Regions from separate parts of the Microbacterium algihabitans genome, predicted to be linked through region 1. Evidence: riboswitches for the same ligand, from Rfam matches in the RefSeq annotation. Region 1 holds a riboswitch; the other holds the start of a gene.

Region 1 (5,256 bases):
ACGACCCACCCCCACCCGACCCCGACGACAACGGCACACCCCCACCCTTCTGACACACGCACCACCCCGCACCCACGCCTCCCTGCGCGCGCTCCTCCCCGCGCGCGCTCCTCCCTCCCCGCACGCCTCGAGCAGGCGCACCCGCATCGAACACACGCCCTCGCCTCGAGCAGGCGCACCCGCGCCAGCGCCGATGCGCTCGCCTCGAGCAGACACGCCCGCGCCCGCTCCCGGCAGGCGCGCCTGCGCTGAGCAGCGGCACCCGCGGCCTCGCGCTCGCCTCGCCATCACACCCGCCAACGCCCGCCCGCATTCGTGCCCGGCAGCTGCGTCAGCGCTGGTGAGCGGCGCCCCCCGCGCTCGCCTCGCCATCGCCCTCGCTCCCCCACGCCCGCACCCGCCCGCACCCGCACGCGCACGCGCACGCGCACGCACCGTACGCTCGACGCATGCCTCTCGCCCTCGTCACCGGCGCCGCACGCGCGAACAGCATCGCGGCCGCGATCGTTCCGCGCCTCCGCGACGAGGGGTGGGATGTCGTCACGAGCGAGCTCGCCTCCGGCGACTACCCGTGCGACCTGGCCGATCCGGCGGCACCGACCGAGCTGATCGAGCGCATCGCCCGCGAGCGTGGCCCCCTGCACGCGCTGGTGCTGAGCCACGCCCACGACATCGAGAGCGGCATCCTCGACACCAGCGCCGAGAGCTTCGACATCCACGTCGCCGTGAACGCCCGGGCGTCTCTGCTGCTCATCGCCGCGTTCGCGCGGCAGGTCGACGAGACGGGCGGTGCCATCGTCGCCTTCACCAGCGACCACACCACCGGCAACCTGCCGTACGGCGCGTCGAAGGGCGCGCTCGATCGCATAGTGATCTCAGCGGCTCGAGAGCTCGGGCCTCGCGGCATCTCCGCGAACGTCGTCAACCCCGGCCCCATCGACACCGGCTGGATGGACGATGAGACCCGCGACGCCCTGACGCCCCATCACGCGCTCGGTCGCATGGGAACCCCGCGCGACGTCGCCGGGATCACGGCGTTCCTGCTCTCCCCTGAGGGGCGCTGGATCAGCGGTCAGCTGCTCCACACCGACGGCGGGTTCTCGGCGCGGTTCTGAGGCCCGCGCCCGCTCCCGCGCGGGGCGGCGGTGGCCACGTCGCTCCGTTCCGGGGCGCAGCCGCCCCTGCCCCAGCACATCCGACCCCTTCGGTATCCCTCACGTTCCGGCGCACGCGATCGCGGCCGCGGCCTTCGTGCTAGCGTCGCCCGCAGTGACACGGGGTGCCCGCCAGGGCTGAGAACACACCCGTCGAACCTGATCTAGTTCGTACTAGCGAAGGGATGTCGCGAATGGTCGTTCGCACGTCGTCGTCTCCGTCCACCCCCGCAGAGGCCCTCGAGGCCGTGCGCCGAGCCGCGCCGCTCACGCAGTGCATCACGAATGCGGTGGTGACGAACTTCACCGCCAACGCACTCCTGGCTCTCGGCGCGGCTCCCGCGATGTGCGACATCCCCGGCGAGGCCGGGATGTTCGCCGGGATCGCCGGGGGCGTGCTGGTGAACCTCGGCACCCCGACTGCCAAGCAGCGCGACGCGGCACGCGAGGCCGTCGTCGCCGGCACTCCCTGGGTGCTGGATCCGGTCGCCGTCGGAGCCCTCCCCGTGCGCACGGCGCTGGCGCACGAGTTGCTCGCGGCGCGACCGGCGATCATCCGCGGCAACGCCTCCGAGATCCTCGCCCTCGCGGGAACAGGGGCGGGCGGCCGCGGAGTCGACGCGACCGACTCCCCCAGCGACGCGCGTGACGCGGCCGTCGCCCTCGCAGGACGCACCGGCGCGACGGTCGCGGTGTCGGGAGAGATCGACCTGATCGTGGATGCCGATCGCGAGACGCGGATCGTCGGGGGCAGCGCCCTGCTCACCCAGGTCACCGGAGGGGGATGCGCCCTCGGCGCGGCGATGGCCGCGTTCGCCGCCGTCACCGCACCGTTCGAGGCCGCCGTCGCTGCGAGCACCGTATGGGCGGCGGCGTCGGAACGCGCGGCCCGCTCCTCACGGGGGCCCGGCTCGTTCGCGGTGGCGTTCCTCGACGAACTCGCCGCCCTCAGCCCCGACGATCTCGAGGCACGTACCGGAGGCGGTCGATGATGCCCGACCTGTCGCTGCACCTCGTCACCGACCACCGCGTGCCTTTCCCCCGTCTGCGCGACATCGTCGATGCCGCGGTCTCTGCCGGAGTCACGGTCGTGCAGTTGCGCGAGAAGATCGCGACGGGCGGCGAGCTCTTCGCCCGCACCCTCGACCTCGCCGACGTCATCGCCGGGCGCTGCGCCTTCGTCGTCGACGACCGCCTCGACGTGGTGCTCGCCGCACGCTCGCGCGGTGCGCGGGTCGACGGTGTCCACCTCGGCCAGAGCGACTTGCCCGTCGACGCCGCGCGAACCCTCCTGGGTTCCGACGCCCTCATCGGCTGGACCGCCAACACCGCCGCGCACCTCTCGGTGGCACATTCCCTGCCCGCGCGGACCGTCGACTACCTCGGCGTCGGCGTGATCCGCGCCACGCAGACCAAGCCCGACCATCCCACTCCGCTCGGCATCGGGGGATTCGCCGAGATCGCGGCATCCACCGCTCTTCCCTGCGTCGCGATCGGCGGCATCGGCGAGGGCGACGTCGCGGCGCTGCGCGGGGCCGGAGCGGCGGGTGTGGCCGTCGTATCGGCCGTGTGCGCAGCAGACGACCCGGGATCGGTCGTCCGCGCCCTGCGCGCCGCGTGGGCGGCCGACGCATGAGCGTGCGTGTGCTGAGCATCGCCGGCACAGACCCGACCGGCGGTGCCGGCGTGCAGGCCGACCTCAAGTCGATCGCCGCGTTCGGCGGATACGGCATGGCCGTGGTCACCGCTCTGGTCGCCCAGAACACCCGCGGCGTGCGTGCGGTGCACGTTCCTCCGACGGAGTTCCTCGAATCGCAATTGCGAGCGGTGAGCGACGACGTCGAGATCGACGCCGTGAAGATCGGCATGCTCGGCTCGGCTCCGATCGTCGCGGTCGTCGATGCCTGGCTCGCGCAGGTCCGACCGCCCCTCGTCGTTCTCGACCCCGTGATGGTGGCCACCAGCGGCGACCGCCTGCTCGACACCGACGCCGAAGACGCCGTTCGGTCGCTCTGCCGTCGGGCCGATCTCGTCACCCCGAACCTCGCCGAATTGGCCGTGCTCGTGGGCGAGCCCCGCGCGACGACGTGGGACGCCTCCGTCGCTCAGGCCCGATCGCTGGCCGCGAGCGCGCAGACCCGCGTGCTGCTGAAGGGCGGCCATCTCTCGGGGGCCGAGAGTCCGGATGCCATCGTCGACGCGACCGGCGTGCACGAGGTCGCAGGGGTCCGCGTCGCCACCCGCCACACGCACGGCACCGGGTGCTCGCTGTCGTCGGCGATGGCCACTCTCGCCGCGTCCGGCCTGACGTGGCCGGACGCATTGACCCGCGCGAAGCGCTGGCTCACGGGTGCGCTCGAGAACGCCGAGCACCTGCATGTCGGACGCGGCAACGGCCCCATCGACCATCTGCACGAGCTGCGCCCGCACATCGACCTCGACGTGTCGTTCAGCGCCGAGCGGTGGCGGGCGACGGCAGATGTGCGCACCGCTGTCGACGCGTGCGGATTCGTGCGCGGCTTGGCATCCGGATCACTCGACCGAGACGCCTTCGCCTGGTACCTGGGTCAGGACCTTCTGTACCTGCGCGAGTACTCCCGCGTGCTGGCCCGGGTGGCGGCCCTCGCTCCCACCGTCGACGAACAGCGTTTCTGGGCGACCGCGTCGGTGTCCTGCCTCGACGAGGAGGCGGCACTGCATCAGGCGCATGTCGATCCGCGAGGACTGTCACCCGCGGCGTCGACCCTCGCGTACACCGATCACCTGCACACGGCCTCGACCACGGGCTCCTACGCCGTGCTGGTCGCCGCGATCCTGCCGTGCTTCGCGCTGTACACCGACATCGGGGCGCGCTGGCGCGGCACCTTCGACGCCGATCACGCCTACGCCGATTGGCTCACCGCATACGGCGACGAGGAGTTCGCGGCCTCATCGGCGCGCGCGTCGACGCTCGTGGATGCCGCCGCACGGTGCGCCGCGCCGGCCGAGCGCGCGGCGATGGCCACGGCCTACGACCGCTCGATGGCGCTCGAAAGGGACTTCTTCGAGGCCCCGCTCTCGCGCGGGAGATGACGGAATCGGCATCCGCCCCCTCCCGCGCCGAGCGTGGTGCTCAGCCGCTCTTGCGTCGGAACTCGCGCTTGGTGACGGCTGCGTGCGTGCCCTGCACGGCCGAGTGGCCGTCGAGGTGCGCCTGACCCGACTGCTGGGCGCCGTTCTTCTTCGCGAGCGCCTCTTTGAACTTTCGCTTCATCTCTTCGGATGCCGAGGCACCCGAGGTCTCGTCGGTACTCATGCCCCCACCCTAGGCATGCCCACGGCGTCGGAGCACCGCCGGGGCCGGGTCGCGACGCTCAGACGTGCCGTACGCGCTGCTGCAGCCGGGTGCGGATGTCGAACAGCTCCGTGCCGCCGACCTCCCGCGCTCCGGTGATGCCGCGGCGCAACAGGGTCGTCAGGGCGCTGCGGGTGACCAGGGCGACGGGGGTGCCGCGCACCTTGCCGAGGTCGGTGACGGCGTCGAGCACGTCGTCGTCGGGCAGCACGATCATCGCCCCGCTGAACCGCACGCCGGCCGACCGGGCGATCACGCGTGCACGAGAGACGAGCTGGGTCACGGGCGAGCCGAACACGTTCGGACCGGTGATCTCGCCGCGACGCACGCCGACCGGGCCGCCGAAGTCCTCGCTCAGCATCGCGTAGAGGCCGCTCGGACCGAGCACGAGGTGGTCGAGCTTCTGCTCGGGATCGCGCCCGTCGCGATCCGCGAACACGTCGTGCCACACGGTGTAGCCCATGCCGAGCTCCGAGACGAGCCGCGCGGTCTCTTCCTCGGCGAGCGCATCGGCCAGGATGTGCCGGATCTCGGGGGGAGCCGAGCGCACGAGCGCGGGATCATACGGATCCGCGATGTCGACCCCGCGGCCCACCCATTCGCGGATCAGATCGAGGTAGCGCTCTCGTCGCCAGCCACCGGGCTGCCCGTGCGACCGCGCGCGCGGGCGGGTGTCGGCGGGGCGCGAGGGGGCGGATGCCGAGGAGCCGGCGCCCCATTCGGTCGCACCCGACCCTGAGCTCGATCCGCGTCCCCGGTCGTACGCAT
Region 2 (5,256 bases), on a different contig from region 1:
GTGATGGTGGTGGGGCCGCCTTTGGCGTGGTCGTGGGTGTGGTCGACTTCGCAGCGGATGGCGGGGATGGTGCAGCCGGGCCAGCGGCAGTGGCGGTCGCGGGCGCGGAGGTGGCGGTCGATGGCGGTGGTGCGGTGGTAGGTGTCGGTGTGCAGGACTGCTCCGGTGAGGGGGTGGGTGAGGACGCGGTCCCAGGGGGTGGGGGTGGTTTCGGCGAGGGTGCGGGCGGTGTGGGCGTCGATGGGGGCGTGGCCGATGAGTTCGGCGGGGTCGTCGTTTTCTCGGGTGGGGTTGAGGATGGTGAGGGCGGGGACGACGATCTGGACGCGGGCGCGGATGGTGCCCAGGGTGCCGGGGCCGTCGTCGGTGCGGGTGGGGTCGGCTTCCGGTGCGGCGGCCAGCAGCAGGTCGGCGAGGATGTCGGCGCGCAGTTGCGCGGTGGTGCGCTGGTCGGTGGCGAGCATGGTGGCGGGACTGAGAGCCGCCGCGGCAGCGGAGTGGTCGGACCCGAAAACCGGGTGCGGGCCGGGTGCCGCGGTGCCGCCTGCATCGTCGCCGGGCGTATCGACACCCGCGACGGCCCCGTCACCCCCGTCGAGTCCGAACGCGCCGCCGGCCCGGATGTCGAGGAGCGCGCGAGCTTGGTGCGTGAGGCGGTCGTAGATGCCGACGGCGAGCACGGTGGGCAGGGTTGCGATGAGGTCGGACATGCCGTCGGCTTGGGTGACGAGGCGGACGCAGCGGGTGTCGCGCCCGCGCTGGTGACGTTCGGTGAGGGTGGTGGGGTGCAGTTTCTCGGCCAGGACGGCCAGGCGGCTGCGCAGGCGGGCGGGACTGCGACCCTCGGCGGTGGCGACGGCGAGAAGGTCGAATTCGGCCTTCTTCTCGGGCGGGAGGGCTGAGCCGATGTCGGCGATGACGTGGGCGTGGGCGCGGGTGAGAGCCCCCGCTTCCCACGCGGCGAGGGTGGCGGGGTAGTCGTCGATGAGGGTCATCGCCTGACACATCTGCCGCTGCACCGACCGGTCGGAGAGGTTCTCGGCCGCGGCGAGCTCGGACGCCACCTCCCTCAGGGCCAGTTGCGCGGCGCGGGCGGGCGCGCGCTGGTCGGCGAGGACGTCGAGGGCCAGGTGCCCGGCCTCAGCGAGAGCACGGGTGCGGGCGACCTCCGCGGCGGCCAGCACAGCGCCCGTGGAGCGGACCTCGGCGAGCACCGCGGACAGGCCGCGCGGGCCGTTCCCTGCGGGTGTCGACGAGGCCTCCGATGACATGTTCGCATGCTAGCGACGACCTCCGACATTGAGTCCGGGTATCACGGCGCATCCGACCCACTTTCGGCGGATCCAGGGGCATTGAGGGCGCAATCCGCGAGCACGAGACGTGAAAAACCCAGGTCAGAGGCAAGCGGGTGATCTCGCGGGTGAAGTTCGCCGCGGCATCCGGAGCCGTCCGAAAACCGCCGTGAGCCGCGTCACCGCTCCTCAGTCTTCGCGCAGAGCGGCCCGCACGAGATCGATCGCCTCGGCACTGGACAGGCCCAGGCGTCGCGCCGTCTCGGCAAAGGTCCGCGCGGCAGCGGCCCCTCGGGCGGCGGCGGCATCCGCGCCCTTCACGAACGTTCCCGCGCGGCCGCGGGTCTCGACGTAGCCCGCCTCTTCGAGTTCTTTGTAGGCGCGAGCGACGGTGTTGGCGGCGAGGTCGAGCTCGCCCGCAAGGGTCCGCACCGGAGGCAGACGGGTTCCCGCGACGAGCGTGCCGTCGTCGATCTGCGCGATGATCCGGCCCCGCACCTGCTCGAACGGCGGGACCGACGACGACGCGTCGAGCGAGAGCTTCATTCGTTCAGTCCGAACAGGTCGAGGGGGTGTGTGAGCCGCCACCACGGGCTCGGCGGGTCGAGCTCGCCGGCGAGTTCGACGTCGACGGTGTCCGCGTCGACGGGACCCGTCGCCGTGAGCGAGCCCACGGTCTCGCCGGGTTCACGGGCGTCGCCGAGGTCGAACGAGGTCGAGGTCTTGGCCTCGGCGCCGTTCCAGAGCACGACGGTCGCGTCGGTGGCGGTGACCACGTCGACGTCGGGGGCCCACAGCGACTCGACCTTGCCGACGACCGTGCCGGCCGTGAGCGAGGGGCTCGGCTGCAGCTCCTGCTCGATGCGCGCGAACAGATCACGGCTGGCCTGATTGCGGCTGTCGGGCCCGGGCTGGCCGAGCACGGCGGCGTAGGCGCGCACCGTGGTGCCGCCGACGGTGATGTCTTTCGCCGTCAGCAGGTTCCAGGCGTCGAGGGTGCCGGTCTTCACACCGATCACGCCGGGATCCTCGAGCAGGGAGTTGCCGTTGCGGAAGGTGCCCGCCCCCGGCAGCGTCAGCTCGGGCGTGCGCACGATCTCGGCGATGACGGGGTTGGCGAGAGCGCGCTCGGCGAGGGCGATGAGGGCGGCGGGCGTCGCGGTGTTGCCCGCCTCGATCCCGGTCGGGTTGACGATCGTGATGCCGTCGATGCCGCGCTGGGCGAGGTACTCTTCCGCGGCGGCGGCGAAGGCGGCATCCGATCCGAAGAGATCGTTCGACAGGCGCTGCGCGTAGTTGTTCGCGGAGGCGATGAGCATGCCCTGCAGCATCTGCAACTGGGTGAGCGTGCCGCCGACGGGCACGTCGAGCGACGATTCGCCGCGCGCCCGGTACTGCCAGTAGTCGGCGCTGTCGGCCTGCGTGAAGGCGTACGTGCCGCCCTGCTCGCTCGGGGCCAGCGGCAGCTTGTCGAGCACGACGAGGGCGGTGACGACCTTCGTGATGCTCGCGATCGACTCGGGGGCGTTCGCGGGAGTCGAGAGCGTTTCGGGCATGCCGTCGAGCGCGATCGCCGCTTCGCCCTGCGCCGGCCACGCGGGGTTCGCCGTGGGCGCGGCGGTCGGCTGCGCGGCGACGGTGCGCACGGTCGGAGCCGCGGCGTTCAACGGCCAGAGCAGGGTCGCGGCGACGTATGCCGCGACCAGCATGAGCAGGAGGATGGGCGGAACGACGGTGGCTGGACGCAGGCGGCGCCGACGCCCTCCGGCCAGCAGATCGCCCGCGCGAAGGGTCGATCCGGAGACGACGAAGATCGGGGCGGGGCGCGGAGCGGCTGCCTGGTGGGGGTCGACCCACGCGAGCGCTCCGATGACGGTGGAGGTTCCGGATGCCGTGGCGGCGGTCGACGCGGGCGAGGCGCCGGTCGTCGGCGGCGGGGTCGTCGCGTCCGCCGGTGACGGCTGCGTCGTTGTGGCTGGGGACGCCTCGGCTTCGGCGCCCTCGGCGGCCGGTGCGACGGCGGCAGCGCCGGTCCGGGGTGCCTCGGCGTCGGCGGCACTCGCGGTGACGGGAGCCCCGGCCTCGGACGCCTCGGCCTCGACGGCACCTGCAGCCCGCGGATCGGCCGGGGAAGCGGCATCCGAAGTCTGCTCCGACTCCGCCGGAGCGGCGAGCGGCTCGTCCGGGTTCCGCGGCGCGCGTCGCGACTCCGGGATCTGCTCGCTCACCCGCCCACGCTACCCCGGGCGTGCCCCTATACTCGTCACCACAACCCACGGGAGTCCGGTGAGCCGGGCTGAGAGGAAGCGAATCCACGCTTCGACCGTCGAACCTGATCCGGATCATGCCGGCGCAGGGAGGAGAGAAATGCACACGTCCACGTCTGCCCCCGCGAACCGCTCGACGGTCGTCGCCTCGGACCGCTTGCGGTGGCGTGTCGTCGACATCGTCGTCGCCGCCGTGCTCGGCGTCGCGATCGGCCTGGTGTTCTGGGCCTGGAACACCGTCGGCGGCCTCTGGTTCGTCGCCATGGACGGCGTCACTCCCGGTCTCGGGGGCCTCGCGGTCGGTATCTGGCTGATCGGCGGCGTCGTCGGCGGGCTGATCATCCGCAAGCCCGGCGCGGCTCTGCTGGTCGAGCTCGTGGCCGCCGTCGTCTCGGCCCTCATCGGCAACGTGTGGGGTCCGCTCACGATCGTGTCGGGCCTGGCTCAGGGCCTCGGCGCCGAGCTGATCTTCCTCACCTTCCTCTACCTGCGATTCACCCTGCCGGTCGCCATGCTCGCCGGAGTCGGCGCGAGCGTCGGCGCGTGGCTGAACGAGCTGTTCGTCGGGTCGTCGCCGAACATCGCCAAGACCGTCGAGTTCAACCTCATCTACCTCGGCACCCTCGTGGTTTCGGGTGCGCTGCTGGCCGGTCTGGTCGGCTGGCTGCTCGTGCGTGCACTGGCGGCCACCGGTGCGCTGAGCCGCTTCGCCGCCGGGCGGGAACGCCGCCGCGACGTCTGATGCCGCATCCCGCGCGCGTCGACGTCGAAGGCTGGGGCTGGCGCTACGCCGGTCGCAAGCTCCCCGCCACGCGCGAGATCGACCTCGTCATCGAGCCCGGCGAGCGGGTGCTGCTGCTCGGCGCCTCGGGTGCGGGCAAGTCGACCCTGCTCGCCGGTCTCGCGGGCCTGCTCGGAGGCAGTGACGAGGGGGAGCAGACCGGGCGCATCCTCGTCGACGGCGGGGCGCCCGAGGGGCAACGCGGACGCATCGGCCTGGTCCTGCAGGACCCCGAGGCGGGGATCGTGCTGTCGAAGGTGGGCGACGACGTGGCCTTCGGGTGCGAGAACCTCGGGGTGCCGGCATCCGACATCCCCCACCGGGTGGCGCACGCTCTGGCCTCCGTCGGTCTGACCGTGCCCCTCGACCGCCCGACGAAGGCGCTGTCGGGCGGGCAGAAACAGCGCCTCGCGCTCGCGGGTGTGCTCGCGATGCACCCCGGACTGCTGCTGCTCGACGAGCCGACCGCCAACCTCGACCCCGACGGCGTCGACGACGTGCGCGCGGCCGTCGAGGGCGTCATCGCGCGCGAGGGCACGACGCTCGTGCTGATCGAGCACCGCACCGCCGTGTGGGCCGACCTCATGACGCGGGTCGTGGTGCTGGCGCCGGGCGGGGGGCTGATCGCCGACGGCCCGCCCGATCGCGTGTTCGCGGAATATGGCGACGCGCTCGCCGCCGCCGGAGTGTGGGTCCCGGGTCGCCCGGTGGAGCTTCCGGTCGCCGCTCCCTCGTCGAATCCGGATGCCGTGCTGACGGCCGAGACGTTGGCCATCGGGCGCGAGAAGGGCACCGTCGTCGCGTCCGACCTCAACCTGATCGTCCCCACCGGCGCGGGCACCGTCGTGACGGGCCCGAACGGCGCGGGCAAGTCGACGCTCGCGCTCACCCTCGCGGGGCTCCTGCCCGAACTCCG

What was found. A riboswitch is a leader RNA that binds a small molecule or an ion and turns the genes downstream of it on or off. The one in region 1 is predicted to bind thiamine pyrophosphate.
Region 2: it holds a riboswitch for thiamine pyrophosphate, as region 1 does, so the genes downstream of both, RWH43_RS12830 (ECF transporter S component) here and thiM (hydroxyethylthiazole kinase) in region 1, are expected to answer to the same signal.

What each region holds. Positions count from the first base shown of each region.
Region 1 covers NZ_JAWDIU010000009.1:28,702-33,957, reverse strand. Annotated here, with positions in the region: gene RWH43_RS17620 (SDR family oxidoreductase) at 450-1,115, shown strand; TPP riboswitch at 1,266-1,357, shown strand; gene thiM (hydroxyethylthiazole kinase) at 1,349-2,146, shown strand; gene thiE (thiamine phosphate synthase) at 2,146-2,790, shown strand; gene thiD (bifunctional hydroxymethylpyrimidine kinase/phosphomethylpyrimidine kinase) at 2,787-4,226, shown strand; gene RWH43_RS17600 (DUF5302 domain-containing protein) at 4,267-4,449, opposite strand; gene RWH43_RS17595 (DnaJ domain-containing protein) at 4,508-5,256, opposite strand, start outside.
Region 2 covers NZ_JAWDIU010000004.1:247,533-252,788, reverse strand. Annotated here, with positions in the region: gene RWH43_RS12845 (HNH endonuclease) at 1-1,271, opposite strand, end outside; gene RWH43_RS12840 (GntR family transcriptional regulator) at 1,482-1,838, opposite strand; gene RWH43_RS12835 (D-alanyl-D-alanine carboxypeptidase family protein) at 1,835-3,520, opposite strand; TPP riboswitch at 3,558-3,668, shown strand; gene RWH43_RS12830 (ECF transporter S component) at 3,660-4,301, shown strand; gene RWH43_RS12825 (ABC transporter ATP-binding protein) at 4,301-5,256, shown strand, end outside.